DNA from 3 places in the Serratia odorifera genome. Region 2 is predicted to be linked to each of the others. Evidence: predicted binding sites of a transcription regulator. Region 2 holds the regulator's gene; each other region holds the start of a gene.
What was found. Region 2 encodes PurR, which represses purine synthesis genes. Its sites were predicted from a motif close to CANGCAAACGTTTGCNTG; they were not measured.
Positions count from the first base shown of each region.

Region 1 (10,120 bases), on a different contig from region 2:
CGCGCAGCGCGGTGAAGGTGGCTGAAGCGTCGCTGGCATCGGTTTTACCACCGGGAAAGGCCACCTGGCCGGCATGTTTGCGCAACGTATCGGCACGGCGCGTTAACAGCAGCGTCGGCTCTGGCCGACAGATAATCGGAACTAATACCGCCGCTGGCCGCACGTTATGTGAGATCCGCGATGCCTGTGGCAACTGCAATTGGAAGCGGCTGATAAAGTCAGCCAGCGAGGCCGGGTAGGTCGGTTGGCTCACGAAACGGTAAACTCCCCCAGTTGTGGCAAGATACGCCCCAGCTTATCAAAGGTTTCCTGATATTCCGCCTGTTCCTGGCTGTCTGCGACGATGCCGCCGCCAGCCGAACAATACAGGCGACCCTGTTCGGCGATCAGTGTGCGGATGGTGATGTTGGTATCCATGGTGCCGCAGGCGCTGAGATAGCCGATGCTGCCGCAGTAGGCATTACGTCGCTGCGGTTCAAGTTCTTCAATAATCTGCATCGCTCGCACCTTGGGAGCGCCGGTGATCGAACCGCCGGGGAAACAGGCACGCAGCAGCGCGCTGGCCGGCGTCGTGCTGGGCAGCGTTGCGGTCACGGTACTGACCAGATGATGCACTGCCGGAAAGGGTTCGACCACGAACAGTTCCGGCACCCGTACGCTGCCGGGGTGAGCCACGCGGCCGATATCGTTACGCAGCAAATCGACGATCATCAGGTTTTCGGCTCGATCTTTCGCCGAGGTTGACAGCCGTTGTGCCTGAGCTGCGTCCTGTTCGGCATCGGCCAGTCGCGGCAGCGTGCCTTTGATCGGCCGGGTTTGAATCTGTTGATTTTCCAACCAGAGGAAACGCTCGGGTGAAACGCTCAATACCGCGTTGTCCGGCAGCCGCAGGAAGGCGGAAAATGGCGCGCGATTGCTGGCGCTCAGTTGCAGGAACGCTTGCCATTCATCACCTTGATACGAAGCCGAAAAGCGCTGAGCCAAATTGATTTGATAGCAATCCCCGCTGCGCAGGTAATGCTGGATCTGGCGAAACTTTTCACCGTACTGCGCCCGGGTCATGTTGGCTTGCCAGTGACTGGTCAGGGTAAATGGTCTGGCTGCCGGCGATGATTGCTGCGTTAGCCACTGCCAGCGCTGCTCTACATCATCATGGCTCAGCAAGGTCAAGGTTTGCAGATGGTGGTCGGCAATCAGCGCCCAGTCATAAATTCCTACCGCCATGTCCGGCAGGGCGATATCGGCCTGCGCCACCTGCGGCAGGGTCTCCACCCGGCGACCCAGATCGTAGCCAAACAGGCCCAGCGCGCCGCCTTGAAACGGCAGATCGGCTCGCGCCGTGGGGGCAAACGTCAGCGCGGCCAGCTGCCGTTGCAGTAAGGTAAAGGGATCGTCCGGCGACTCAACGACGCTGGAACCTGCGATAATCTGCGTACGTTCGCCGCGGGTGGTCAGCGTGACGCGTGGATCGGCGACCAAAATATCGAATCGATTGTGCGAATGCTCGGCGAACCCCGAATGCAGCAGCATGGCCCAGGGTTGAGACGCCAGCGGAGCAAACTGCTCCAGCACGGCGTGGCGATGGTACGGCAACGATTTGAGGTTTGGTACGGATTGAGTCATGGATTGCAATAAACCTGGCTTACGGGGCGGCTGTTCCTGAGGGATATTCTGCCATATTCCGTGCGGCGGCGCATGCGAACTCGCTTCATGTGGCAAGTCAATAATAAGCGAGCTAAGCATTTTTTGCGACGTTCGTTGCATACAAACATGCAAAAATTAGTTTTCTTTTACGCAACCTTGTTAAACGCGATCGTCGTGGGCTTTCGGCCGTCATTATTCCGGCGTTTCGCTGGTTAGCAACATACGCCATTTTTTTAAACATTCTTTTCCTGGCGACAGGTAAGGAAAACGTAGATTATGTCTTTAATGTTGAGCGTGATCGTCCCAATGCACAATGCGGGCGAATTATTGGAACCGTTTTTACAATCGCTGCTGGCACAAGATGAACGCCGGTTGGAAGTGATTATTATTAATGACGGTTCGACCGATGGGTCAGCTGAGATAGCTCGCCGTTACGCTGGGCGTTATTCGCATATTACGATTATCGACCAGATTAATGCCGGCGTTTCGGTCGCCCGCAACGCCGGTCTGGCGGTGGCGAGCGGCAAATATGTCGCCTTTCCCGACGCCGACGATCTGCTGGCGCCGGAAATGTATTCCACGTTGATCGAAATGGCTGAAAATAATCTGTTGGATGTCATGCAGTGCAACGGTGAACGTTATTTCACCCAGCAGAATGAATTAAAAGAAATTATTCCTGCTGCGCGTCTGTCATCGACCGGGGTAATTAGCGGCGTGCAATGGTTTGAGCGCGCCTTGAAAACGCGAAAATTTATTCATGTGGTGTGGCTGGCAATATATCGGCTTGATTTTATTAAGCAGCATCGGCTCTATTTTGAACCCGGTCTGCACCATCAGGATATTCCCTGGACCACCGAAGTGATGTTTAATGCCCAACGGGTACAATATCTCAGTACGCCGTTGTATCGGCAGCGGGTGCATGACCGCTCGATCAGCAATCGGCGTCGCACCGGCGCGGCCAACGTCGAATATCAGCGTCATTATATGAAGATCGTCGAGATGCTGGTGGCGCTTAACCGCCGCTATGCCGACAAGATTAGGCTGCGACCGGCGTTTCATTGGCAGATCGCCCGTGAAGCGCTGGGTATTTGCCACAGTATTCGCCGTGAGCCGGAGTCGGTGGCGCAACAGCAGATTACCCGCGAGTTCTACCGTCGCGGCATCGACCGATTGATGACCGCCAACGCGCGCGGCCTGAAACAGGCCTGGCACGTCTTGTTATGGCGCTCGCGGCTGAAACAGTGGCGATTTGATGGGCACAGTACCAAACCGGCCGCACAATAATAACCGGGTGACGCGGTTGCGGCGTAACGTAGGCAGGGTATAATCCCCCTCCAATCAGCTGGAGATAAACACATGCTTGCAGGTATGCCGTCACTGAATCATCTGGAGCAGCAGGAAGCTGCGGATCGCATCCGTCAATTGATGGAGCAGGGCATGAGCAGCGGTGAAGCGATTGCCGTGGTTGCGCAGCAGATCCGCGAACAGCATCAGGGTGCCCGGGTTGCCGTCATGTTTGACGAGGAAGACGAGGATGCGCCGGGTATGCAACCGGATGCCGAGCCGCAAGATGACGAAGACGAAGACGATTATTAAGCGTTGAACAGGTTCCGCCTGTTCATCAAACCAAAGCCCGGGTAACCCGGGCTTTGGCTATTTTACCTGTCCATCACCCTTGCACCATTACCGCCGCGGCAGCCTGAGTGGCGATTTCAACCGCCTGCTCGGTGGTCGGTGCACAGGCCAGCGCCACGCCCAGACGGCGTTTGCCGCTGATGTCAGGCTTGGCGAACAGCCGCAGCTGGTTGTGCCCCTGCAATGCCTGATCCAATCCGCCAAAGCGCAGGTCGCTGCTGGTCAGCTCCGGCAGGATAACCGCCGATGCCGCCGGACCGAACTGGCGAATAGCGCCGATCGGCAGACCCAGGAAAGCGCGAACGTGCAGGGCAAACTCCGACAGATCCTGTGAAATCAGCGTCACCATGCCAGTATCGTGCGGGCGAGGGGAGACTTCGCTGAAAATGACCTCATCGCCGCAAACGAATAGCTCAACGCCAAACAACCCGTAACCACCCAGCGCAGTGACCACCCGCTCGGCTATCGCCTGGGCGCGTTGCAACGCTAGCGGCGATATGCATTGCGGCTGCCAGGATTCACGGTAATCGCCATCTTCCTGACGGTGACCGATCGGCGCGCAAAAATGTACGCCGTCCACCGCGCTGATGGTCAGCAAGGTAATTTCAACATCAAACTTGACCAGTCCTTCGACAATCACCCGTCCACCGCCGGCGCGACCGCCCTGTTGCGCATATTCCCAGGCTGCCGCCAACTGCGAGGCGTCACGGATCAGGCTCTGGCCTTTGCCGGATGAGCTCATCACCGGTTTGATAATACAGGGGTAGCCTATGTCGTCGACCGCCTGATAAAAGGCGTCCTGGCTATCGGCAAAGCGGTAGCTGGAGGTCGGCAGGGCAAGATTCTCTGCCGCCAGACGGCGAATGCCTTCGCGGTTCATGGTCAGGCGAGTCGCTTCGGCGCAGGGCACGACATGGTGGCCCTGTTGCTCCAGTTGCACCAGCATGTCGGTGGCGATGGCTTCAATTTCCGGTACGATGTAGTCAGGACGCTCCTGCTCGATCAGCGTCTTCAACGCCTGGCCGTCCAGCATGTTAATCACGTGGCTGCGATGCGCGACGTGCATTGCCGGGGCATTGGCATAGCGATCGACGGCAATCACTTCCAACCCAAGACGCTGGCATTCGATTGCCACCTCTTTACCCAGTTCGCCGGAGCCGAGCAGCATGACACGGGTGGCGGAGGGGCACAGTGCGGTTCCAATAGTAAACATAGTCTGGTCCCTGATGTGAAAATTGACGGGGCTAAAAACAGGCGCGCAGTATATACGAAAACGATTGCGCCGACATCCTTCCGGCGAAAGCGCGCAGGCCATTTTGCAAAATTAGTCCTGTAACCTGCTGTTTTAATAAGGAACGAAAAAATTTGCCCTGTCACGACGATTATGCGTTAATAACTGGCGGCGAAAGAAGACCTACAGAACGCAGGGCCTTCGCGCCGTAAGTGCCGTCAAGGCAGGTTTATCAAGTAAAGGAAAGTCAAATGACTAAGATTACCGGTCACGTAAAATGGTTCAACGAAAGCAAAGGCTTCGGCTTTATCACTCCAGCCGATGGCTCGAAAGATGTTTTCGTGCATTTTTCCGCTATCGTCAGCGATGGTTTCAAAACTCTGGCAGAAGGTCAGCAGGTTGAATTCTCCATCCAGGACAGCCAACGTGGCCCAGCCGCAGCCAACGTTGTTGCCATCTAACGCAACGTCGCTGCCAAAAAACCCGCTTCCGGCGGGTTTTTTTATGGCTGCAATCCAGAAAGTTCGCTATCTCTGTTATCATCACGCCTTATTACGGTGCTGGCCAGCCGGTCGCGCCGCCTTTCCATCTGCCATATAAGAGTTATCGCCGTGAGCACAGTTTCCTTTTCTTCCCTGCCGCTGCCAGCCGAACAGTTGGCCAACCTCAATGAACTGGGGTATGCCGAAATGACACCGGTACAGGCTGCCGCGCTGCCTGCCATCCTCAACGGGCAAGACGTGCGCGCCAAGGCAAAAACCGGCAGCGGCAAGACGGCGGCGTTCGGTATTGGCCTGCTGGACAAAATCAACGTCAGCCAGGTGGCGACCCAGGCGCTGATTTTGTGTCCAACGCGTGAGCTGGCCGATCAGGTCAGCAAAGAGCTGCGCCGCTTGGCGCGTTTCACGCAAAACATCAAAATCCTTACCCTGTGTGGCGGTCAGCCGATGGGCGCTCAGCTGGATTCGCTGGTGCATGCGCCGCATATCGTGGTGGGAACGCCGGGCCGTATCCAGGAACACCTGCGTAAGAAGACTCTGGTGCTGGATGAGGTGAAAGTGCTGGTGCTGGACGAAGCCGACCGCATGCTCGACATGGGCTTTGCCGACGACATTGACCAGGTAATCAGCTACACGCCGCCGCAGCGCCAAACGCTGCTGTTTTCCGCGACCTATCCCGCGGGCATCGAGCGCATCAGCGACCGGGTGCAACGCGCGCCGTTGAGCGTGGAAGTCGACGACGGCGACGCGCCAACCACCATCGCTCAGCGCTTTTACGAAACCACCCGCGATCAGCGTCCGGCGTTGTTGGTGGCCGCCATTCGCCATTTTCAGCCAACGTCTTGCGTGGTGTTCTGCAATACCAAACGCGATTGTCAGAGCGTGTTTGAAGCATTGGAGGCACGCGGCATCAGCGTGCTGGCACTGCATGGCGATCTGGAGCAGCGCGATCGCGATCAGGTGCTGGTGCGTTTTGCCAACCGCAGCTGTCGCGTGCTGGTAGCGACCGACGTCGCCGCACGCGGTCTGGATATCAAGGATCTTGAACTGGTGGTCAATTACGAACTGTCGTTCGACCCGGAAGTGCATGTGCACCGCATTGGCCGTACCGGCCGTGCCGGCATGAGCGGGCTGGCCATTAGCCTGTGTGCGCCGCAGGAAATGACACGCGCCCACGCGCTGGAAGAGTATCTGGACCGCAAGTTGCAATGGGCGTCAGTCAGTGAATTGAGCGGTGCGTCAACGGCACCGCTGGAAGCGGAAATGGCCACGCTGTGCATTGACGGCGGCCGCAAGGCGAAGATTCGCCCCGGCGATATTCTCGGGGCGTTGACCGGAGAGGCGGGTCTGACCGCGGCCGAGGTCGGTAAAATCGATATGTTCCCGGTGCACGCCTACGTGGCTATCCGCAAGGCCAGCGCGCGCAAGGCGTTGCAACAATTGCAGCAGGGCAAGATCAAAGGCAAAAGCTGCAAGGCGCGGCTGCTGAAATAATAACAGGCGGGGGCGCTTGAACCCCCGCACTATAACGCCTTATACTGTATATAAATACAGTGTTTCAACCTTTGAGGAATACACAGATGGCAGTTGAAGTAAAATACCTGGTGGTCAGAAACGGTGAGGAAAAAATGACGTTCGCAAGCAAGAAAGAAGCCGATGCCTACGACAAAATGCTCGATCTGGCCGACAGTCTTGGCGAGTGGCTACAACAGGCGCCACTAACGCTGGAGGAAGAGCAACGCGAAGCCCTGAGCTTCTATCTGGCAGAACATAAAGAGGCGCTGACGCAAATTCTGCGTGGTGCAGCGCCGCAGGCGGTGAGCCAAAAACCGGCCAAGGCCAAGGGCGACAAGCCGGCCGCGAGCAAAAATCCCCAGTCGCAGGCAGAAAAGCAGGCGGCGTAGCGGTTTATGTTGCAGCATTGTAATGAAAAAGGGTCTAGAATGAGCCGCGGAATAACTTTCTTCAGCCGCTTTGAGCCGGATATCCTGGCTGGGCGCAAAACCATTACTCTACGGGACGCCAGTGAGTCACACTTCCAGCCCGGGGATGTCTTGCGCGTCAGCCGTCATGAGGACGGCGTGTTTTTCTGCCTGATTGAAGTGCTGTCGGTGACGCCAATCCGTCTGGAGGCGTTGACCGAACAACACGCCAAACAGGAAAACATGCCGCTTGGCGAGCTGAAGCAGGTTATCAAGGAAATCTATCCGGGGCTGGACGAACTGTTTGTGATTGCCTTTATCAAACGCTAGCCCACGGCCCGACCCGTTGTTCGCAGCGGGGCTGCCCCCCGGATAGTGATAACCACAACGGGAGGACATATGAACAAAACGGGATGGTCATGGGTGGTCGCACTGGTGGCGGTAGCTGGATTGACCGGTACGGCACAGGCGCAACAACTGCGTAGCGCCAAGGTTGCGCAATGCAGCGGCCTGCAGGCGGCGGACGTAGCGGCGCAGGTAAAACGCGATTTCTTGCAAAACCGCATTACGCGCTGGGATGCTGACAAGAAGCAACTGGGCACCGCAACGCCGATTGTCTGGGTCAGTCCGGACGCCATCGTCGGCAAAGATAATGTCTGGCAGGTGCCGCTGACGGTGCGTGGCAGCAAGACGGACAAAATCTACAACGTAACGCTCAACTGCAACCAGGGCGAAATCGCTTACAGCGTCGCGGAGTAACTTCCTCCGGTTATCGTAACCGCTCTGCCAAGGGCGCCATGTGCGCCCTGATGATGACCGCACTTTACCCTCGAGTTAACCGAGCCAATCTCCGGCTGCTCAACACAAGTTTTCATCCCCATACGTAAGTTGACAAAAGATCCCCTAATCTGGTGGCTAACTGCGCGCGGCCTGGCAATGCCGTTGCGCGTCGACATACTGGTGAGGAGCGACAATGAAAAACAACTGGATGCAGCAGATTCAATCGATGTTGGGGCAGAAAGCCGGGGCCGCTGGCGGAAGTGAAGGCATCGGCAAGCTGCTGGCACCTACCGCGCTGGGCGGTTTGGTTGGCGTACTGCTGGCTAACAAGTCGTCACGCAAACTGGTGGGCAAGTTTGGCAAAAACGCGCTGATTATCGGGGGGAGCGCCGCTGTGGGCGCGGTGATTTGGAACAAATACAAGGCGCGAGTCAAGGAAACCCACCAGGATGAGCCGCAGTTCGGCAACCAGATTACTCCGGTTGACCAACGTGCCAAGCGCCTGGTGCAGGCATTGGTGTTCGCCGCCAAGAGCGATGGCCATATTGATGCTGAAGAACGCCGCGCCATCGACCATAGCCTGGAACAGCTGCAGGTAGGGGAAGAAGCGCAGACCTGGGTGCAACAGGCGATCGACCAACCGCTGAATCCGGATCTGATCGCTCAAAGCGTCAAAAACGAAGATGAAGCGTTGGAAGTGTACTACCTGAGTTGCATGGTTATCGACGTCGATCATTTTATGGAGCGCGGCTATCTGGATGCGCTGGCGCAGTCGCTGAAAATCCCGGCGGACGTCAAGCAGGGCATCGAAAGCGACGTGAACCAGAAAAAGCGCGAATTGGCCTAACCGTACCGCTTTTTATCCTGAAGAAAACGTGCCACCCTTACAGTAATGTTTGTAAGCGGATGATTTAGTAATGATGACACCTCCAAAAGCCGAGAAACGGCCGTATCCTATCACCACGCACGGCGATACCCGTGTTGACGACTACTATTGGCTACGCGACGACGAACGCACCGATCCGCAGGTGCTGGACTACCTGCAGGCGGAGAATGCATTCACCGAGGCCACGTTACAACCGCAGCAGGCGTTGCGTGAAGCGCTATACGAAGAAATGGTGGCACGGATCCCGCAGCAGGAGCATTCGGTGCCGCACGTACGCCATGGCTATCGTTACCAGACCCGTTACGAGCCGGGTAACGAATATGCGCTGTACATGCGCCAGCCGGCGGCTGAAACCGAGCAGTGGGAGACGCTGCTGGATTGCAACCAGCGAGCAGAAGGGCGCGAGTTTTATACCCTGGGTGGGCTGGAAGTCAGCCCGAACAATCAAGTCATGGCGTTGGCGGAGGACTTTTTGTCACGCCGGCAATATGATATTCGATTCAAATATCTGCAAGAGCAGCGTTGGGCCGAAGAGGTGTTGGAAAACACCTCTGGCAGCTTTGAATGGGCCAACGATTCTGCCAGCGTCTATTACGTACGCAAGCATGCCAAGACGCTGCTGCCATATCAGGTTTACCGCCATGTGATCGGCAGCGACCCGTTGCTGGACGTGCTGGTTTACGAAGAAACCGACGACACTTTCTACGTCAGCCTGGAAAAGACCACTTCCGAACGCTATATCCTGATCCACCTCAGCAGTACTACCACATCAGAGATTCTGCTGCTGGACGCCGACAGCGCCGAAACGATGCCGCAGCTGTTTGTCCCGCGTCGCAAGGATCATGAATACGGTCTCGATCACTATCACCAGCATTTCTATATTCGTTCCAATAAGGACGGCAAGAACTTCGGCCTGTATCAAAGCATCCAGCCCGACGAAGCGCAGTGGCAAACGCTGATCGCGCCGCGCAGCGAGGTGATGCTGGAGGGCTTTAACCTGTTCCGCGACTGGCTGGTGGTGGAGGAGCGAGCGGCTGGCTTGACCCAACTGCGACAGATTCATTGGAACAGCGGCGAAGAAAAACGCATTGCGTTCGACGATCCCACTTATGTCACCTGGCTGGCTTATAATCCGGAGCCGGAAACCGCGCTGCTGCGCTATGGCTATTCGTCGATGACCACGCCGACGACCTTGTATCAACTGGATCTCGACAGCGGCGAACGGGTGATGCTCAAACAGCAGGAAGTGAAGAACTTCACGCCGGAAAATTACCGCAGCGAGCGGGTGTGGGTAACGGCGCGTGACGGGGTTGAGGTGCCGGTATCGCTGGTGTATCGCGCTGACAAATTTGCCCGTGCTGGCAATCCGCTGCTGGTTTACGGCTACGGCTCGTACGGCAGCAGCATGGATCCGGCGTTCAGCGGCAGTCGCCTGAGCCTGCTGGATCGCGGTTTTGTCTTTGCGCTGGCGCACATTCGCGGCGGCGGTGAATTGGGGCAACTGTGGTATGAAGATGGCAAG
Region 1 is NZ_JBGMUT010000002.1:717,454-727,573, forward strand. It holds gene ACCC84_RS09455 (CoA pyrophosphatase) at 1-253, opposite strand, end outside; gene pabB (aminodeoxychorismate synthase component 1) at 250-1,623, opposite strand; gene ACCC84_RS09465 (glycosyltransferase) at 1,921-2,928, shown strand; gene ACCC84_RS09470 (YoaH family protein) at 3,001-3,240, shown strand; gene purT (formate-dependent phosphoribosylglycinamide formyltransferase) at 3,314-4,492, opposite strand; gene cspE (transcription antiterminator/RNA stability regulator CspE) at 4,762-4,971, shown strand; gene dbpA (ATP-dependent RNA helicase DbpA) at 5,122-6,504, shown strand; gene ACCC84_RS09490 (YebG family protein) at 6,591-6,914, shown strand; gene yqfB (N(4)-acetylcytidine aminohydrolase) at 6,954-7,262, shown strand; gene yebF (protein YebF) at 7,332-7,691, shown strand; gene ACCC84_RS09505 (tellurite resistance TerB family protein) at 7,906-8,559, shown strand; gene ACCC84_RS09510 (S9 family peptidase) at 8,630-10,120, shown strand, end outside.
Region 1: a site for PurR is predicted at 4,546-4,563, ahead of purT (formate-dependent phosphoribosylglycinamide formyltransferase). Genes of this name have one in related genera too.

Region 2 (10,120 bases):
GATGTGGAAATGCAGGCGCTGTTTGCCGATAACAACAGCGATGCGCGCCACCAGCTGTTGAGCTATTACGCACAGGCAATTAGCTACCATTGCCGCAGCGAGTGCCATAACTCCTGCCTGGCGGTGAAACTGTCCGCCGAGGTCAGCGATCTGTCGGAACCGATGCGTCACGCGTTGGAAATCGGCAGCGCACAGGTCATTGGCCGCTTGCAGAACGCCATTGAGCGCGGCATCGCCGAAGGTTCGCTGGCGGTAGCCATGAGCCCGGCCACCACCGCCGAAACCCTGTACGCGCTGTGGCTTGGGGCGTCGTTACGCGCCAAGATCCGCCGTTCGGTCGCGCCGTTGACCAGCGCACTGGAAAGCATCGAGTTATTGCTGCGCCCGCCGCAGCCTTAATCACCATCCCGTAACAGTAAATGTTTTTTAACCTGCGTTTTTATTAGCCAATAACTAGTCGACCGGTCTATTAAATAGGATGCATTATGAAGATTGAAAAATTATTCACCCCGATCCAGGTTGGCGCGAATACGCTGCCAAACCGCGTATTTATGGCTCCGCTGACTCGTCTGCGTAGCATTGAACCGGGTGATATTCCTACCCCACTGATGGCCGAGTACTATGCGCAACGCGCCGGCGCTGGTCTGGTGATCACCGAAGCGACCCAAATTTCTTTCCAGGCGAAAGGTTATGCCGGCGCGCCGGGGCTGCACACCCCGGAGCAGATCGCTGCGTGGAAAAAAATTACCCAGGCGGTGCATGATAAAAACGGCCATATCGCCGTACAGTTGTGGCACGTAGGTCGCATTTCCCACGACAGTCTGCAACCTGGCCAACAGGCGCCGGTTGCGCCTTCGGCGATCAATGCCGACACCCGGACTACCGTGCGTGACGAAACCGGCGCCTGGGTACGCGTGCCGACTTCAACGCCGCGCGCGCTGGAAACCGCCGAGATCCCCGGCATCGTCAACGACTTCCGCCAGGCCACCGCCAATGCGCGCGAAGCCGGCTTCGACTACATTGAACTGCACGCGGCGCATGGCTATCTGCTGCATCAATTTATGGCGCCGGCCTCCAATCAGCGTACCGACCAATACGGCGGCAGCATCGAAAACCGTACCCGCCTGACGCTGGAAGTGGTTGACGCCAGCATCAATGAATGGGGCGCCGAGCACGTCGGCATCCGCATTTCACCGCTCGGTCCGTTCAACGGGCTGGATAATGGCGAAGATCAGGAAGAAGCGGCATTGTACCTGGTAGAAGAGCTGAACAAGCGCAATATTGCCTTCCTGCATATTTCCGAACCGGATTGGGCCGGCGGCAAACCGTATTCCGATGCCTTCCGCGATGCGGTGCGCGCCCGCTTCAAAGGGGTGATCGTCGGTGCCGGTGCCTACAGCGCCGAAAAAGCCGAAACCCTGATCGAAAAAGGCTTTATCGACGCGGTGGCGTTTGGCCGCGCCTACATCGCCAACCCGGATCTGGCGGAACGTCTGCAACAGAACGCGCCGCTGAATGAACCGCAGCCGGAAACCTTCTACGGCGGCGGTGCGCAAGGTTATACCGATTACCCAACGCTGTAAGTGACCACGCGCGTGGTCGGTGAATCTGCCGACCGCGCGCCAATCAATGCGCCACGTCGTTATACCGGCCCCCTCATTGAATTCCCTTATACGACAACGCTATACTGTTTTTTGCTTCACACTATCTGCCGCCAAGCACGGCAAAACCTGCAATCAGAGGAAATTATGCGCTTACTCCATACCATGCTGCGTGTCGGCGATCTGCAACGCTCCATCGACTTCTACACCAAGGTATTAGGCATGCGCTTGCTGCGTACCAGCGAAAATACCGAATACAAATACTCGCTGGCGTTTGTCGGCTATACCGATGAAAGCGAAGGCGCCGTGATTGAACTGACCTATAACTGGGGCGTCGACAGCTACGAAATGGGTAGCGCGTTCGGCCACCTGGCGCTGGGCGTTGATGACGTTGCCGCCACCTGTGACAACATTCGCCACGCCGGCGGCAACGTGACCCGCGAAGCTGGCCCGGTTAAAGGCGGCACCACGGTCATCGCCTTCGTTGAAGATCCAGACGGTTATAAAATCGAGCTGATCGAAAACAAGCACGCCGGTCACGGCCTCGGCAACTGAGTTTCAGGGCGCTTACCGCGCCCTTTTTTATCCAGGAATGATAACCGCCTGCAAGGCGGCACAAAATTTGTCATAATGCGCGCTGCATTCGATGAAGATAAGAAACTGATGGCCGAAAAAAGTGATCTTAACGCCCTGTGTGGTCGTTTTCGTGGGTTTTATCCCGTAGTAATAGATATCGAAACCGCCGGCTTCAACGCCCGCACCGACGCGCTGCTGGAAATAGCCGCCGTCACGCTGAAAATGGACCAGGACGGCTGGCTGCAGCAGGACGAAACGCTGCATTTCCACGTTGAACCGTTCGAAGGCGCCAACCTGCAACCTGAAGCGCTGGCCTTCAACGGTATCGATCCGCATAACCCGCTGCGCGGTGCGGTCAGCGAATACGATGCGCTGCACGCCATTTTCAAGGCTGTGCGCAAGGGCATTAAAGATCAAGGCTGCAACCGGGCGATTATCGTGGCGCACAACGCCAACTTCGATCACAGTTTCCTGATGGCCGCCGCAGAACGCGCCGGATTGAAACGCAATCCGTTCCATCCGTTTGCCACCTTTGATACCGCTGCGCTAAGCGGGCTGGTGCTCGGGCAAACCGTGCTGGCCAAAGCCTGTATCGCCGCCGGCATGGCGTTTGACAGCAGCCAGGCACACTCCGCACTGTACGATACCGAACAAACCGCCCTGCTGTTCTGCGAGCTGGTCAATCGCTGGAAACGCCTCGGCGGCTGGCCGCTGGCCGTCGGCAACGTTGACTGAGCGATAAAAAAACGGGCGGCGTATGTGATATACGCCGCCCGTTGTCATTACAGGAAACCGCCGTTATGGCTGCTGGTCTTCCTGCTCTTTGTATTTTTCTGCCGTTTCCTTGATCAACTGCTGCAACTCACCACGCTGATACATTTCGATGATGATATCGCAACCGCCAACCAGTTCGCCGTCCACCCACAGCTGTGGGAAGGTTGGCCAGTTGGCGTATTTCGGCAGTTCGGCACGGATGTCGGGGTTTTGCAGAATATCAACGTAGGCAAAACGCTCGCCACAGGCAGACAACGCCTGAACGGCCTGAGCGGAGAAGCCGCAGCTTGGCAATTTTGGTGAACCCTTCATGTACAGCAGAATCGGGTTCTCAGCGATTTGTTGCTGAACTTTTTCAATCGTCGTCATTTTATTGCTTCCTCAAGCCATCTCAGGGCTACAACATGCATCACATCCGCTATTGTAGCGGCTGGGCGGCTGGCAAAAAAACGCCATCTTTTGCAAGGACATTCTGCCAGCACCGACCGCGCAGCGTCGGCAACGCCATTTCGATCAAACATACACTCAGAATAACATTTTTAATCTGACCATTTCACTAATATATTTTGCCGAGTGCTGCAGCTTTAATCCCCAGCCAGTCGCGTCGCAGACCATTTTTCATCCATTCGGCAGCGTTTTTTGCGTTGATTAAAAATGCCATTAACGTTTTCTCACAATATGGATTATTATTTATAGGTTCTCCGCTGTTTTATATGGCGTATTTGGGGAATACTGTCATTCTTTCGTAGTTTGTTTCGGGGCCAAGGTTGGTAACGTCAACATGCGTTTAATTATTACGCTCTTTGTGCTGTTGTTTACACAGCTGTTTCTCAATCTGGCGCATGCCGCGCCACAGGCTCGCGTTGCCGCTGAGCAGCGTAAAACCCATGTTAATGAAGCACGCCTGGACGATCGCAAGAAAAAGAAAGCGCTCAAGGCGGCCAAGAAAGCCAAAGTCACTACACCGCAAAAGACGACCGCGTTAAAAACCCGCAAAACATCGACCATAAAAACGGCAAAGAAGACCAGTCGAATTAAATCGTCGCGTAAAACCACACAGGTTGCCAAAATTCGCGTTACGCCGCCGAAGAAAGGCTATAAAAAAGGTTATGGTCGCCACCGCACTGCGGGTTTGGCCACCACCAAGCGGCTGCGTAACGAAAATCTGCTGCATGATGAAAAACCGCTAAAACTCAGCGCTGCGCATAAAAAACGTTATCAGCACGCCAAACAGACCGCGATGGCCAAACTGATGAACCAGATGGGCAAACCCTACCGCTGGGGCGGTACTTCACCACGCACCGGCTTTGATTGTAGTGGACTGATTTATTACGCCTATAAGGACGTGATGAAAATCAAGATGCCGCGCACCGCCAATGAAATGTTCCACCTGCGGGATGCGGCGCCGATCAAGAAGAACGAACTCGAAAGCGGAGACCTGGTGTTCTTTCGCATAAATAACCGCGGCGCGGCTGACCATGTGGGGGTTTATCTGGGCAACGGCAAATTTATCCAGTCGCCGCGCACCGGGGAGGAAATCCGCATCAGCCAGCTTGATAATGATTACTGGCAAAATCATTACGTCGGTGCCCGCCGCGTGATGACGCCAAAAACCATTCGCTGACGCAACAAGACGATGGCGGCCTCGCCCGGCCGCCATCGTGCCGTTCCCTTCTCTCTTGCCATAACTCTTTTGCCCCGATTTAGCACGCTTTAACTCCTTTTCCTGTCGGGAAATTGCTACCATTAATAACCTCTAAAAAAGAGTGGTTACTGGCGATTCGTTCGCCAAAGTCCCCGGATGGGAACGCCAGATTGGCGCCATATAAAAGAAGGAGAAAGCAATGTCGTTTACACTACCTGCTCTACCGTATGCCAAAGATGCGCTTGAACCGCATATCTCGGCAGAAACGCTGGAATACCACTATGGTAAACATCACAACGCTTATGTGGTTAACCTGAATGCGCTGATCGACGGCAGCGAGTTTCAAGAAAAATCATTGGAAGAGATCGTTAAAACCGCCAGCGGCGGCATCTTCAACAACGCCGCGCAGGTGTGGAACCACACCTTTTACTGGCATTGCCTGTCGCCACAGGGCGGCGGTGAGCCAAGCGGTAAACTGGCAGAAGCAATCAATCGGGCCTTCGGTAGCTTCGATAAGTTCAAGCAGGCGTTCACACAATCAGCGGTAGGCAATTTTGGCGCTGGCTGGACCTGGCTGGTAAAGAAAAGCGACGGTTCGCTGGCTATCGTTAATACCTCGAATGCAGCCACCCCGCTGACCGGCGAGGACAAGCCGCTGCTGACGGTAGACGTGTGGGAGCACGCTTATTATATCGACTACCGCAATGCGCGGCCGAACTATCTGGAAAACTTCTGGGCGCTGGTGAACTGGGCGTTCGTAGCGGAAAACCTGGCGTAATTGGCCAATACGCGGCAATAAATAAAAAGGCGCAGTTCATATTGAGCTGCGCCTTTATTGATTAAGTCAGGATTCAGTTCAATGCGGCAGTGAAGCTGAAGGCAATAATCATCGCCAATGCACCCAGGGTGGTGAACAAAGACATTTTTAAATCGGTATCCATCAAAAACTCCTTATCAGATAATCTGCGCCAAGCATAAAATCCACAGTATTGGTGCGTCAAATCATTTTCCCACAGTTCCCCAATAAAATCTTGTTATCATTCCACGCTTATAATGTTGATTAGCACTTCCACTTTTGCTCAATATGCGACAAAATTCGCAGTTCACTGCTGCGCACCGGCAATTGAGTCCCTCCAGGTCAAGTGGCTGACGACTTCCACACTAAAAACCAAGTTTTCGTGACTCTGGAGAAGGATCTGCGTAGGCAAACGATTAACAACATGCTTACATGCTAAATACATGTGGGTTTAGGAGTCATTCTTTACATGGCAACGATTAAAGATGTGGCCAAACGCGCGGGCGTTTCCACCACCACCGTTTCGCACGTCATCAATAAGACCCGTTTCGTCGCCGAAGAGACCAAGGCGGCCGTTTGGGCTGCCATTAAAGAGCTGCATTATTCCCCAAGCGCCGTTGCTCGCAGTTTGAAGGTCAATCACACCAAATCCATTGGCCTGCTGGCAACCTCCAGCGAAGCGCCCTATTTCGCTGAAGTGATTGAAGCGGTGGAAAACAGCTGTTACAGCAAGGGCTACACGCTGATTCTGTGCAACTCGCATAACAATCTGGACAAACAGCGCGCCTATCTGGCGATGCTGGCGCAAAAACGCGTCGACGGCCTGCTGGTGATGTGCTCCGAATATCCTGACCAACTGCTCGGCATGCTGGAAGATTATCGCAACATCCCGATGGTGGTGATGGACTGGGGCGCCGCGCGCGGTGACTTCACCGACACCATCATCGACAACGCCTTCGAAGGTGGCTATCTGGCAGGCCGTTATCTGATTGAACGTGGCCACCGCGACATCGGCGCCATTCCCGGGCAACTGTCGCGCAACACCGGCGGCGGCCGTCATCAGGGTTTCCTCAAGGCATTGCAGGAAGCCAATATCGACATCCGTGACCAGTGGATTGTCCAGGGCGACTTCGAGCCGGAGTCCGGTTATAAGGCCATGCACCAGATCCTGTCGCAAAAACAGCGCCCGACCGCCGTGTTCTGCGGCGGCGACATTATGGCCATGGGCGCAATCTGCGCTGCCGACGAGCTCGGGTTGCGCGTGCCGCAGGATATTTCAGTGATCGGTTATGACAATGTACGCAACGCGCGTTACTTCACCCCGGCGCTGACCACTATCCATCAGCCAAAAGAGCGTCTTGGTGAAATGGCATTTACCATGCTGCTGGATCGCATCATCAGCAAACGCGAAGAATCGCAGGTCATTGAAGTCCACCCCAAATTGATCGAACGCCGCTCGGTCGCCGACGGCCCGTTCGTCGATTACCGCCGCTAAAGCACCGGCCGGGGGGCGCGATTGCGCTACTCCGGCAATATCACCTCGCTCAACCATTCCTGATTCAGCGTTTCACTGTCGCCGAGATAATCCAGCAACCACGCCATCGCCGGCGACTGCGCGTTCTGCTGCCAGGTCAGGCAACAGGCGCTGGGCGGGAACGGTTCAGGCAGTTGCAACGCCACCAGTTCCCCCTGCTCAATCAACGGCAATACGCGATGTGCCGGCACCATGCCGACGCACAAGCCATCACGCAAACAGTCCACCGCCGATACCCAGTCCGGTACCAGCAACCGCCGTTGGTTATCCAAAGACCAGGTGACGCGCTTGGGCAAGGTGCGTGAGGTGTCCTCCAGCACCAGGGAGGGAAATGGCCGCAGCCGATCGTCATCCAGCGGGCCGGGCAAAACCGCCAGCGGATGGCTGGCGCTGACCACGCACAGCCAGTTCATAAAACCCATGTCGCGAAAGGCAAAGCCGCCACCGGTCGGCACCGCGCGCGTTGCGCCAATTGCCATATCGGCACGCCCGTCCACCAGCGCATCCCACACGCCGTTGAACACTTCCGGCTGTACCCGCAACTCGACGTCCGGGAAATGACGGTAGAAATCCAGCACCAGTTGCCGGCTACGCTGTGGTTTGACGATGATATCGACGGCGATCTTCAACTGGCCGCGCCAGCCGTTGGCCACCTGCTGACACTGACGACGGGTGTCGAGCATTTTTTTGATGACAGCGCGCGATTCCTGAACAAACAATGCGCCGGCAGGCGTCAGCTCCACGTCGCGATGGCGCCGTTCAAACAGCGGCACCGCCAGCCACTGCTCCAACTGACGTACGGTATAACTCACCGCTGACGGCACGCGATGCAGTTCCTGCGCTGCCGCGCTGAAACTGCCGGTACGCGCCACGGCGTCGACCACATCAAGGGAATATTCAGACCACATCGCTTTGCCTTCAATTTTTTTAACAACAGCTTGCAAATATTACCGTTTCACAAGCAGAGATCCAGCCAGATACACTTGCGACGCTAAAAAAAACCTGCACAACAGCATCAACGAGAAATACCATGCGAAACTTTGGATTTATGTTTTACCTCGCCGGGCTGAGCATGCTCGGCTACCTGGCCACCGATATGTACCTGCCCGCCTTTGGCGCCATGCAGCAAGAATTGCAGATTTCTGCCGGCGCCATCAGCGCCAGCCTCAGTATCTTCCTGGCCGGTTTTGCCTTTGCTCAATTACTCTGGGGGCCACTCTCCGATCGTCTCGGCCGCAAGCCGGTATTGCTGATGGGACTGGCGCTATTTGGCATCGGCTGTCTGGGCATGCTGTGGGCCGATAACGCGATGCAACTGTGGTCATTGCGCTTTATTCAGGCGATCGGCGTCTGTTCCGCTGCGGTCACCTGGCAGGCGATCGTTATCGATCGCTATCGCGAGGGCGCCGCCCATCGCGTGTTCGCTACCATCATGCCGCTGGTGGCGCTGTCGCCAGCGCTGGCGCCGTTGCTCGGAGCCTGGCTGCTGAATCACATGGGCTGGCGCGCCATTTTTGCCGTGCTGCTGGCGATCAGCGCCCTGCTGCTGGTGCCAACGCTGCTGCTCAAAGACAGTTCGCGCCTTGCGCCGGCCGCCGCCAACAACAACGATATCGGCTTCCTGCAACTGCTGAAGTCGCCGGTGTTTGGCGGTAACGTCATGGTGTTCGCCGCCTGTTCAGCCGGCTTCTTTGCCTGGCTGACCGGCTCGCCATTTATTCTTGGCAACATGGGCTACAGCCCTAATGACATCGGTCTGAGCTACGTGCCGCAGACCCTGGCCTTCCTGCTCGGCGGCTTCGGTTGCCGCACCGCGCTAAACCGCATTAACGGCAACACCTTGCTGCCATGGCTGCTGATAGCGTATGGCATCAGTATGGTGGCGTTGTATCTGGTCGCCACCCTGACCACGCCGACCTTGACCACCCTGCTGATTCCGTTCTGCCTGATGGCATTGGTCAACGGCGCTGTCTACCCGATCGTGGTGGCCAATGCGTTGACGCCGTTCCCGGAAAGCACCGGTAAAGCGGCAGCACTGCAAAACACCTTGCAACTGGGTTTATGCTTTGTTGCCAGTATGCTGGTGTCGGCATTTATCGCACAACCGCTATTGGCGACGGTAACGGTGATGGTGTCTACCGTGGTCTTGGCTGCGATAGGCTACCTGATACAGCGTGGCAAAACGGTCGAGCAACCGCAGTCAACGCCGCGTGAACATGCTAACTCCGCGTCATAATTGCCTTTGGCAATAGTCACTTAAAGAATATTTTTGCCGAGTGCGATTTACAGTTGAGTAAGCGCCTCGGCAAGCCTATACTCAAAAAATAACCTTTAAAAATACCATAGCTAAAAGCGTTTTATTACACGTACTTGTTGTGTACGCGTATGGCGTCACAGTTTATTTTTTGATGAGTTGCCCCACGCCGTTTGGTATCAGGGTTCTCTTGGAATTTTCCTCTGTTCATGTCGGATATCAAACCTTGCGGTGAAATTTGTCGTAGGGATACGTATATGCCCGCAGAAATTGGCTAAGCTTTTTCCCAACGGGCCATAAGTCAGAAGAAAGGTGATGGAGAAGCTATGAGTTCATCGTGTATAGAAGATCTGAGCATCCAGGATAACCAATGGTATCGTATTGCCCATGAAATGCTCAGCATGGCGGGGATTGAAATAAACGGCTCCCGTCCTTTCGATATTCAGGTTAAAAACCCCGAGTTTTTTAAGCGCGTCCTGCAGGAAGGTTCACTGGGGCTGGGTGAAAGTTATATGGACGGCTGGTGGGAATGCGAACGGCTGGACTGTTTCTTTCACCGCGTGGTTGCCGCCGGTCTGGAAAAGAAACTCCCCCACCATTTTAAAGACACGCTGCGCATTGCCGCTGCACGGCTGACCAATCTGCAATCCAAAAAACGTGCCTGGATTGTCGGCAAGGAACATTACGATCTGGGTAATGATTTATTTACCCTGATGCTCGATCCCTATATGCAATATTCCTGCGGCTACTGGAAAGACGCGGCGACGCTCGAACAGGCGCAGGAAGGCAAATTGCGTATTATCTGCGAAAAGCTGCAATTGCAGCCGGGCATGCGCCTGCTGGATATCGGCTGCGGCTGGGGCGGTCTGTCCGCCTTTGCCGCCAAGCACTACGGCGTCTCGGTAGTGGGTGTGACCATTTCCGCCGAACAGCAAAAACT
Region 2 is NZ_JBGMUT010000001.1:834,721-844,840, reverse strand. It holds gene ACCC84_RS03995 (TetR/AcrR family transcriptional regulator) at 1-399, shown strand, start outside; gene ACCC84_RS03990 (alkene reductase) at 486-1,583, shown strand; gene gloA (lactoylglutathione lyase) at 1,749-2,156, shown strand; gene rnt (ribonuclease T) at 2,232-2,912, shown strand; gene ACCC84_RS03975 (Grx4 family monothiol glutaredoxin) at 2,976-3,320, opposite strand; gene ACCC84_RS03970 (C40 family peptidase) at 3,733-4,575, shown strand; gene sodB (superoxide dismutase [Fe]) at 4,796-5,374, shown strand; gene cydH (cytochrome bd-I oxidase subunit CydH) at 5,448-5,537, opposite strand; gene purR (HTH-type transcriptional repressor PurR) at 5,862-6,887, shown strand; gene punR (DNA-binding transcriptional activator PunR) at 6,914-7,834, opposite strand; gene punC (purine nucleoside transporter PunC) at 7,957-9,162, shown strand; gene cfa (cyclopropane fatty acyl phospholipid synthase) at 9,507-10,120, shown strand, end outside.

Region 3 (10,120 bases), on a different contig from region 2:
TAAGAAGCGAACGGCAGTAACAGCAGCAAGACGATTTGCGTCGCCGGGTCGTCACCGCTCCAGCGGCTCATGATGCGCAGCGACTTACTGTACAGCCAGGTCACCGCCACCCCTGCCAGCAGACCACCGATCGCCACCTTGAGGAACTCCAGCGTCGCGCCGCCGACGGTAAACACCATGGTGCCCATCGCCACCGCAATGGCGAATTTAAGCGATACCAGGCCGGAAGCGTCGTTCATCAACGCTTCACCTTCCAGTACGCCCATAATGGATTTGGGAATGCGCCCCTTGCCGACGATGCCGCCCAGCGCCACCGCATCGGTTGGCGACAGCACCGCCGCCAGCGCAAATGCCGCTACCAGCGGAATGCCAGGCACCATCAGGTAGATCAGATAGCCGACCCCGACCACGGTGATCAACACCAGCACCAGCGCCAGCCCGAGAATTTCGCGACCGTGATGGATAAATTCGCGCGTTGGGGTTTTCCAACCGTCAGCAAACAGCAACGGCGGAATAAACAGCACTAAAAACAGTTCAGGATCAAAATCAACGTGCAGCCCGAAATGCGGCCAGGCCAACATCGCACCGATGGCAATTTGCATTAACGGTAACGGCACCTGGAACGGCAACATTCGTGTCACCACCCCAGACAGTGAAACCACCAGGATTAAAATAAGAATAGTAAAAAAGATTTCCATGCTTTCCTTAGACTCTACGGTTCAGACCACAAAGGCTCGTTGCCAGAGTATCTGTGATAGTAGAACACTTTTTTATGGCGATGAAAGCTTGTTGTGCCTTTCAAAAACGGCGAAATAAAGAAGGAGACTTATCTGAATGGAAGCGATGAAACGGGGACGCAGCGACGGCGTCCCCGCTAAAGATACGCTTAGATAGCCCAGCCGCCTGCATAGAAGGCGACCAGCGCAACGGCAATCAGCACGGTGCCGATGTTCAACTTGCGCCATTCGCCGGAGAAAATACGGCCAATCACCAGCGCGCTAAAGCCCAGCATGATGCCGGTAACGATGTTGCAGGTCAGTACGATAAACACCGCGCACAGCAGGCCGGACATCGCATCGACAAAGTCGTTGAAATCCAGTTTGGTCACGTTGCTGAGCATCAGCAGGCCAACGTACATCAGCGCCGGCGCGGTCGCGTATACCGGAACCAGATACGACAACGGCGACAGGAACAGGATCAGCAGAAACAGCAAACCGACCACGGTGGCCGTCAGGCCGGTCTTGCCACCGGCGGCGGTGCCCGCAGCCGACTCGATGTAGACCGCAGCCGGCGCGGCGCCGACCAGACCGGAGAAAATGCTGCTCACCGAGTCGGAGGTTAATGCTTTGCCGCCGTTGATGATCTGGCCGTCCTTATCCAGCAGGTTGGCTTGCCCGGCCACTGCGCGGATGGTGCCGGTGGCGTCAAACACCGCGGTCATCACCAACGCCAGCACGCTCGGCAACACCACCGGCTGCAATGCACCCATGATATCCAGGCTGAAAATCAACGAGTTGCCATTTTCGTCAGCCAGGCTTGGCATGGCGAACAGTCCCTGGTACTTCACCGCCGGGTCAAAAATCAGGCCAATGACCGAAATGGCGATAATCACCAGCAGAATGCCCCCCGGCACTCGCAGTTTTTCCAGGCCGAAAATCACCGCCAGACCGAGCAGCGTCATCACCACCGGAAACGAGGTAAAGGCGCCCAGCGCTACCGGCAACCCGTCCAGTGGGTTCTTCACCACCAGACCAACGCCGTTGGCGGCAATCAGCAGCAGGAACAGGCCGATACCGATACCGGTGCCGTGCGCCACGCCCATCGGCAAATTGCGCAAGATCCAGGAGCGAATACCGGTAACCGAAATCACGGTAAACAATACGCCCATCAAGAACACCGCACCCAGCGCGACCGGAATGCTGATATGCTGGCCCAGCACCAGGCTGAATGCGGTGAAGGCGGTCAGTGAAATCGCGCAGCCAATCGCCATCGGCAGGTTGGCCCACAGCCCCATCAGCAACGACCCCAAGCCGGCCACCAGACAGGTCGCGACAAATACCGCAGTCGGTGGGAAACCGGCCTTGCCGAGCATGCTCGGCACCACGATCACCGAATAGACCATGGCCAGGAAGGTCGTCAGACCGGCCACCACTTCCTGACGCACATTGCTGCCACGCGCTGAAATCTTGAAATACCCGTCAAGCCCGCCTTTTGATTTAACGGCGTTGTTTGCTTGAGAATCCGACATGCTGCTGTCCCCTGTGTTTTTCGCAAAAGCGGCTCACCTGCCCATGCAAGGCAATAACGGAATCGTTTCCGTCACGTTTGCTTATTTATCCTTCCCAATCGCAGCCAATAGGCGCCGCAATTCAAGGCAAACGATTAACTCTCATTGCACGGTACCGGTGAATTTATGATGTTTTGGTGTAGGCAAACGATTATCCCGCCTTCCAGGCCGTGTGATCAACTAAAGATCGCAACACAACCGGCCGAAAAGCGTGTGACGCCATCATTACGGAAATTGCGACTTTTGTCACATAAATAAGCAGGCGGTAAACCGACTGCCGCTGAAAAGAGGTTACGCAGGGTTCTGTGACGCCATTGCCTGCGGATCCATATACATCAGCTCCCAGATATGGCCGTCCAGATCCTGAAAACCATGGCCGTACATAAAGCCGTGATCCTGCGGTTGATGATAGGTATTGCCGCCGGCCGCTACCGCCTTGCGCACCAGGTCGTCCACCGCGGCGCGACTGGGTTGTGACAGACAGAGCAGCACTTCGCTGGCCTTCCTGGCATCGCTGATTGGGTTGGGGGTAAACATTTTGAATTTGTCGTGTGTCAGCAACATCACATAAATAGTGTCACTCACCACCATGCAGGCAGCGGTGTCGTCGCTAAATTGCTGATTGAAGGTAAAACCAAGCCGGTCAAAAAACGTCATTGCCGCAGGCAGGTCATTGACCGGCAGATTAATAAAGATTTGCGTAGCCATCGGCTATCTCCATAAACCTTGACCCATCGAGTATAGTCCAGCTTGTCAACTCAGCAGGTCATAGGGCCCGCCCTGTTGCAACGCCCGTTGATAAGCCGGACGTGCACGTATGCGTTGCAGGAAGTCACGCAGCTTCGGGCAATCGTCCAGCCGGTAACGCGCGGCCAACGCTTCCAGCGGGAAACTCATCTGAATATCCGCCGCGCTGAAATCATTGCCGACAAACCAGACGTTGGCCGCCAAATGCTGCTCCAGATAATCACGATGCGTTGCTATCTGTTTATCCAGGTATTCGCGCTGGACCCCCTTGCCTATCGCTCCAGCGATCGGCCGCATCAGCCACGGCATCGGCGGATGATCGAGCCGGCCAAACACCAGCTTCATCACCAGCAACGGCATCAACGAACCTTCGGCATAATGCAGCCAGTAACGATACTGCTGGCGCGCATGGTAATCGGTGGGCATGAACTGCCCCTGCGCGTCGTAGGCCTCTTGCAGATATTCAATAATCGCACCGGATTCCGCCAGCGTCAGGTCGCCATCGACAATCACCGGCGACTTGCCCAGCGGATGGATCTTTTTGAGTTCGGCAGGCGCCAGCAAGGTAACGCTATCGCGTTGATAACGTTGCACCTGGTACGGCACCTCCAGCTCTTCCAACAACCAGAGAATACGCTGAGAGCGGGAATTATTCAGGTGGTGAACAATGATCATGGAGCGTCCCCGATCCGTTGCCATACCAGCTCACCAATCTGCACGCCGTTGCCGATTTGCAGCGGCACGGTGCGCAGCGTCAGTTTGTCGTCGGTAAAGGTATAAAAACGCACTTGCCGGCTGCCGATCCAGTTGGGGAACGAGCAGCCCTCAACCTGATGGATCACCCGCTGATCCGGCTCGTCAATCTGATAACGGCCGTAATAGCAGATCATGTTGATAAATGCCGATCGCAGCTCGCTGTCCGTACCCTGCGCCGGATCGCTCGAGGTAAACTTCGGTCGTACGGCGCTGTACAACTGTGCCGCCATGGTGCCGTTGGCTTCGTAGTTGATCCGCCCCAACACCTGTTCGCCAAGCGGATGGCTCACCGTACCTTCTTCATTCTTGAACACCGAAGATACCAGTGACCAGCTGCCGATAAATGCATGCGTAACCATAATCTTTTCTCCCCACTCAGCCTTGTTTAAAGGTAGTGGCGAATCCCGCCCCCCGCCAGCGCAGCTATCGGCTGCCGTCATTATTTTCTGCGCGCATCGAAACGCGCCGCCAGTTGCTGCGTGCGAAACTGCTCGATGATGTAATCGACAAAGACCCGGGTTTTGGTCGGCAAAAATTTAAGGCTGGGAAAATAGAGACGTACGCTGCCACGATCGACATACCATTCCGGCAACACCCTGACCAGGTGGCCACTTTCCAGATAGGGCAAGGCATTCGGCATGGCAATCAGCGCGATCCCCATGCCCATTTCCGCCGCCTGCGCCGCCGCCGCAGGTTCGTTCACCGTCATGGCTACCTGCATGGCGGCCGGGCGCTGTTCATTGTCTGGATTGCGCAACGGCAGGTTTCTGATACGCCCGGTTTGCGGGGAGCGAATGAAGATACCCGCATGCTCAGCCAACTGCTCCGGATGCTGCAGCGCTGGCTGTCGCCGCAGATAGTCGGCCGAAGCGACCAACACGCCATGCGCCGGGGCCAGTTCGCGGGCGATCATGCCCTGCGCCAGTTCGAAACCGCCGCCAAGCGCGGCGTCAAACTGCTCGCCGATGATATCGACCTGGCGGTTGTCAAAATGCCAGTCAGGTATGATGGCTGGATACCTGGCAAGAAACCCCGGCAGCATCGGCAACATAAAATGCAGGCCAAAAGCGGTTCCCATACTGACCTTGAGCGTACCGGCCGCTACGCCGCCGGCGCTGCTCAGCCCTTTCAGCGCACACTGAATCGATAGCAAACCGCCTTTGACCTCCTGAAGGAAACGCTCTCCTTCTTCAGTGAGGATCAATTTACGCGTATTGCGCTGGAACAGGCGAACCCTGACCTGAGCTTCGAGTTTGGTGATATTTTTGCCCACAGCGGCCGGGCTGATGCCTAATTTGCGGCCGGCAGCAGAAAAACTGCCCAGCTCAGCGCTGCTGACAAAACATTCAAGATGTCCCAACATGCGTTTTCCTTTCAGGCCGATTTCAAACCAATGGTTTAAGCTGATTATAGCTCTTTATGGCTAGTGGCCGAGGTTGATTTCTTTGATACTGACCACGTCATCCTGACCCTCGCCAATTTGGAGATACATCATGTCAGCAACGCTTTCACTATCAGGAAAAGTCGCCTTCGTTCAAGGTGGTTCTCGCGGCATCGGCGCAGCAGTGGCCAAACGTCTGGCGCGCGAAGGTGCCGCCGTGGCGTTAACCTATGTCGCATCGGCCGACAAGGCCGATGCCGTCGTCAGCGCGATTACCGCCGCTGGCGGCAAGGCGTTGGCCATTCAGGCCGACAGCGCCAATGCTGCCGCACTGCAACAGGCGATTCGCCAGGCGGTAAATCACTTTGGCAAACTGGACATTCTGGTGAACAACGCCGGCGTCCTGGCACTGGGCAACACCGAAGAGCTGCCACTGGAAGATCTGGACCGCACGCTGGCTGTTAACGTCCGCAGCGTCTTTATCGCCAGCCAGGAAGCGGCACGCCATATGAACGATCATGGCCGCATCATCAACATCGGCAGTACCAATGCTGAACGCATGCCGTTTGCCGGCGGTGCGATATATGCCATGAGCAAGTCGGCGCTGGTCGGTTTGACCAAGGGCATGGCGCGCGATCTTGGCCCACGCGGCATCACGGTCAACAACGTACAGCCTGGCCCGGTGGATACCGACATGAATCCTGACAGCGGCGAATTCGCCGAGCAGCTGAAGGCCATGATGGCGATCGGCCGTTACGGCAAAGACGATGAAATTGCCAGCTTTGTCGCCTATCTGGCCGGTCCGGAAGCCGGTTACATCACCGGCGCCAGCCTGAGCATCGACGGCGGTTTTTCCGCCTAGCATCAGGAATGCCAGACGGCAAAAAGCCCCTTTCGGGGCTTTTTATTGCGGAGAAAACGATCAGTAATCGATGCCGTTTTCGGCAATATCCATCGCAAAGTACGAAAGGATAATATCTGCACCGGCGCGCTTGATGGCGCCCAGCGTTTCACGCACCACTTTACGCTCGTCAATCGCGCCGGCCTGTGCGGCAAACTTGATCATCGCGTATTCTCCGCTGACCTGATAGGCCGCCAACGGCAGACGCGATGCGGCTCGAATGTCACTGATCACGTCCAGATAAGCGCCGGCCGGTTTCACCATCAACGCATCTGCGCCTTCCTGTTCGTCCATCAGCGACTCGCGGATCGCTTCGCGACGGTTCATCGGGTTCATCTGATAATTTTTGCGGTTGCCCTGCAATACGCTGCCGCCGGCTTCACGGAACGGTCCATACAGCGAGGAGGCAAACTTGGTTGAGTAGGCCATGATCGAGGTGTCGATAAAGCCGGCTTCATCCAGCGCGCTGCGGATTGCCTGCACCTGGCCGTCCATCGCCGCCGACGGCGCGATAAAATCTGCCCCCGCAGCGGCAGCAATAACCGCCTGCCTGCCGAGATTGACCAGCGTAGCATCGTTATCGACGCCGTGGTCGTGCAAGACACCACAATGCCCATGCGAGGTATATTCACAGAAGCAGGTATCCGACATGACGATCATTTCTGGCACCGTGTCTTTACAGATACGCGCCATACGCGCCACCAGTCCGTCTTCCTTCCAGGTATCACTGCCGGTGGCATCCATATGGTGAGAAATGCCGAACGTCATCACCGAACGAATACCGGCTTTGGCATAGCGCTCGATCTCATAAGCCAGCTTGGACTCCGGAATGCGCAACACGCCAGGCATGGTCTCGATGACGGCGTAATCATCCACCTCTTCTTCGACGAAGATCGGCAGTACCAGATCGTTAACGCTGAATTCGGTTTCCTGGAATAACGTGCGCAGCGACTCGGATTTTCTGAGACGACGCGGGCGAACCTGCGGGAAGTGACTTGACATGGGAACTCCTAAAAATTGGCCCGTCTGCTGAATCTGGGCGATAAGAACATCAGCCGAGCGTTGGCTCGGCGATGCGCTATTATGGCATGAGCCATAGTGACGGGCGCTACATCTAACGTGCGCATAGCTTATCATTATGCGATGTTTTTGATACCTCGGCCTTGCAGGCCAGCCAGTGTCAAACGCATCGGGTCGATAAGCAAGATACGTCAACCCTCCGCCACGCCACGTTTTGCAGGCCGTTCGCTCCCAACTCGCCAGGCGGCCGCTAATGCAATCGCATAATTTTTCATCCATTAATTGTGAATAAGCGCACAATTCCACTAAACACCCGTGCGGTAGTCATATTTATGCCGTTGATACATAACTCATTAAAATAATGCACAAGATTATTAGTGCATTTACACATATCTCTGCCCGATGTCGGGGAATAGTCTCTTCGCTAATTATATAAAAAAGAAGAGGGTTACGAATGCCTGCCATCCAGCCTCCGCTTTTATCCCAGCAGCACGAGACGCATCTCACCAGTGCCATCGGAAAGTTTTTTAAACGCATCATTCCCATGCTGGCGATAATGCTCATCATTAATCAGATAGATCGCTCCAATATCGGCTTTATCAAGGCGGAATTGCAGCTCGACGCCGGCATCAGCGCCGCTGCCTTCGGACTCGGTGCCGGGCTATTCTTTATTGGCTACGCGCTGTTCGAAGTCCCCAGTAATCTGATGATGAAAAAGTACGGAGCCCGCGTCTGGTTAACCCGCATCATGATTAGTTGGGGAATAGTGGTGGTGATGACCGGATTCGTCAGCTCACCGGTCCATTTTTATGTGCTGCGCTTTCTGCTCGGCGTGGCGGAAGCCGGTTTCTTCCCCGGGGTGCTGTTTTATTTCCGCCAGTGGGTACCCAATGCCTATCGGGGACGCGCCACCGCCATGGTATTAAGTGCCACCGCCGGGGCTTTCCTGTTTTCCGGCCCGATTACCGGCTCGATCCTGCTGATGCATGATTTTCTTGGTTTGGCCGGCTGGAAATGGGTGATGTTCCTGGAAGGAGGCGGTTCGGTGCTGGTCGGGCTGCTTGCCATGCTGGTTCTGGTTTCACGACCGAACGATGCCCGCTGGCTGACGCCGGCGGAAAAGCAGGCCCTGCAACAACAGCTGGCGCAGGAAGACAGCGAGCGTGACGCGCAGTATACCGCGCCGGGTAAGCTGAACCTGTTGACCGATCGCCATGTCCTGGTTTACTGCCTGCTTTTTTTCACCATGACCATGACCGGTTACACGCTGGTTTTCTGGCTACCGCAAATCATTCAACGTATTCAAGGTTTCAACAGCTTTGGCACCGGCTTGCTCACCGCATTTCCATGGTTGTGCGCCATTGTCGCGCTCAATATTGTCGGGCGACTTGGCGATAGACACCGTAACAAATTAAGCAAATGGCTGGGACTGGCGATGCTGGTCGCCGCCTGTGGCACCTTTATGGCTACCCTCGGCGGCCCCTGGTTCGGTTTCCTGGCGATGATCGTGGCCTGCATCGGTTCAAAAGTCAGCGCAACGCTGTTCTGGCCCATGCCCCAGGCCGAGCTGCCGGCCAGTATCGTGGCGCCGGGGATTGCGCTGATCAATTCGGTAGGCAATCTGGGAGGATTCTTCGCGCCTACGGTGTTCGGCTATCTGGAACTCACAACCGGTTCTACTACCGGCGGGCTGTATGCCCTGACCTGCGTCTCGGTGGTCACCGGCCTGTGGCTGTTGCTGCGTCGCCAGCCAGCGCCCCCTGCAATCAACTCGATGGAGAATGAACATGCCCGACAGTCCAGTCATTAACAGCATGCGGGTAGTACCGGTTGCCGGTTACGACAGTATGCTGCTGAATATTGGCGGTGCCCATAACTGCCATTTCACTCGCATCCTGGTGATTATTGGCGACTCGGCGGGCAATAGCGGGGTGGGAGAATGTCCATGTCATGCCTCAACCCTGTCGCTGCTTGAAAAATTTACGCCACAGGTGGTCGGCAGTTCATTACGCCAAATGAACGCCACCGTCAGTCGGCTTTTCGCCAGCGATGCCCGGCAGCAAACCAGCGAGCAGACCGATCGCGTGCATATTCCGCAGATGAATCCCGAAAAATTCTACAATGCGGCGGCGGCGATTGAGGCGGCGCTGCTGGATCTGCTCGGCAAGCATCTTGAGCTGCCGGTGGCCGATTTGCTGGCCAGCGGGCGGCAGCGAGACCGCATACCGGTGTTGGGTTATCTGTTTTATATCGCCGATCGCAAGCTGACCACGATGAACTATCAGAGCAGTGAGCAGCAGCGCGCCCCCTGGTTTTGGCTGCGTCATCAACCTGCGATGGATCATCAAGCGGTGGTCAGGCTGGCAGAAGCGGCGCAGGAGCACTACGGATTCCGCGACTTCAAACTCAAAGGCGGCGTACATCCGGGCGAGTACGAAGTGGAAACCGTTGAAGCCTTGCTGGCACGTTTCCCAACGGCACGCATCACCGTCGACCCCAATGCCAGTTGGTCGCTGGACGAGGCCATTGGTTTTGGCAAACAGCTTGCAGGGCGCGTTCCCTATCTGGAAGATCCCTGTGGCGCAGAACAGGGGTTCTCCGGGCGAGAGACGCTGGCGGAATTCAGGCGTGCAACCGGTATTCCCGTTGCCACCAACATGATTGCCAATGACTGGCGCCAGCTCCAGCACGCGTTACAACTGAACGCCATTGACATTCCGCTGGCCGACCCGCATTTCTGGACGCTGCGCAATGCGCATACCGTGGCGCAGCTCTGCCATGAATGGGGGCTGACCACCGGCTGCCATTCCAATAATCATTTTGACGTGTCACTGGCAATGGTTGCTCATCTGGGAGCGGCTGCGCCGGGCGATCGCATCACCGCCTTTGATACCCATTGGATCTGGCAGGACGGTCAGCATCTGACCCACCAACCGCCGCAGATCCGCGACGGTTATCTGGAACTGCCAGCAGGACCGGGGCTCGGCATCGAACTGGATATGACGCGGGTTGAAGCCGCGCATGCGCT
Region 3 is NZ_JBGMUT010000003.1:61,849-71,968, reverse strand. It holds gene ACCC84_RS10785 (Na+/H+ antiporter) at 1-698, opposite strand, end outside; gene ACCC84_RS10780 (NCS2 family permease) at 887-2,248, opposite strand; gene ACCC84_RS10775 (VOC family protein) at 2,579-2,995, opposite strand; gene ACCC84_RS10770 (glutathione S-transferase family protein) at 3,041-3,709, opposite strand; gene ACCC84_RS10765 (lipocalin-like domain-containing protein) at 3,706-4,149, opposite strand; gene ACCC84_RS10760 (LysR family transcriptional regulator) at 4,230-5,153, opposite strand; gene ACCC84_RS10755 (3-oxoacyl-ACP reductase family protein) at 5,284-6,033, shown strand; gene hemB (porphobilinogen synthase) at 6,094-7,074, opposite strand; gene ACCC84_RS10745 (MFS transporter) at 7,547-8,902, shown strand; gene ACCC84_RS10740 (enolase C-terminal domain-like protein) at 8,880-10,120, shown strand, end outside.
Region 3: a site for PurR is predicted at 2,304-2,321, ahead of ACCC84_RS10780 (NCS2 family permease). Genes of this name have one in related genera too.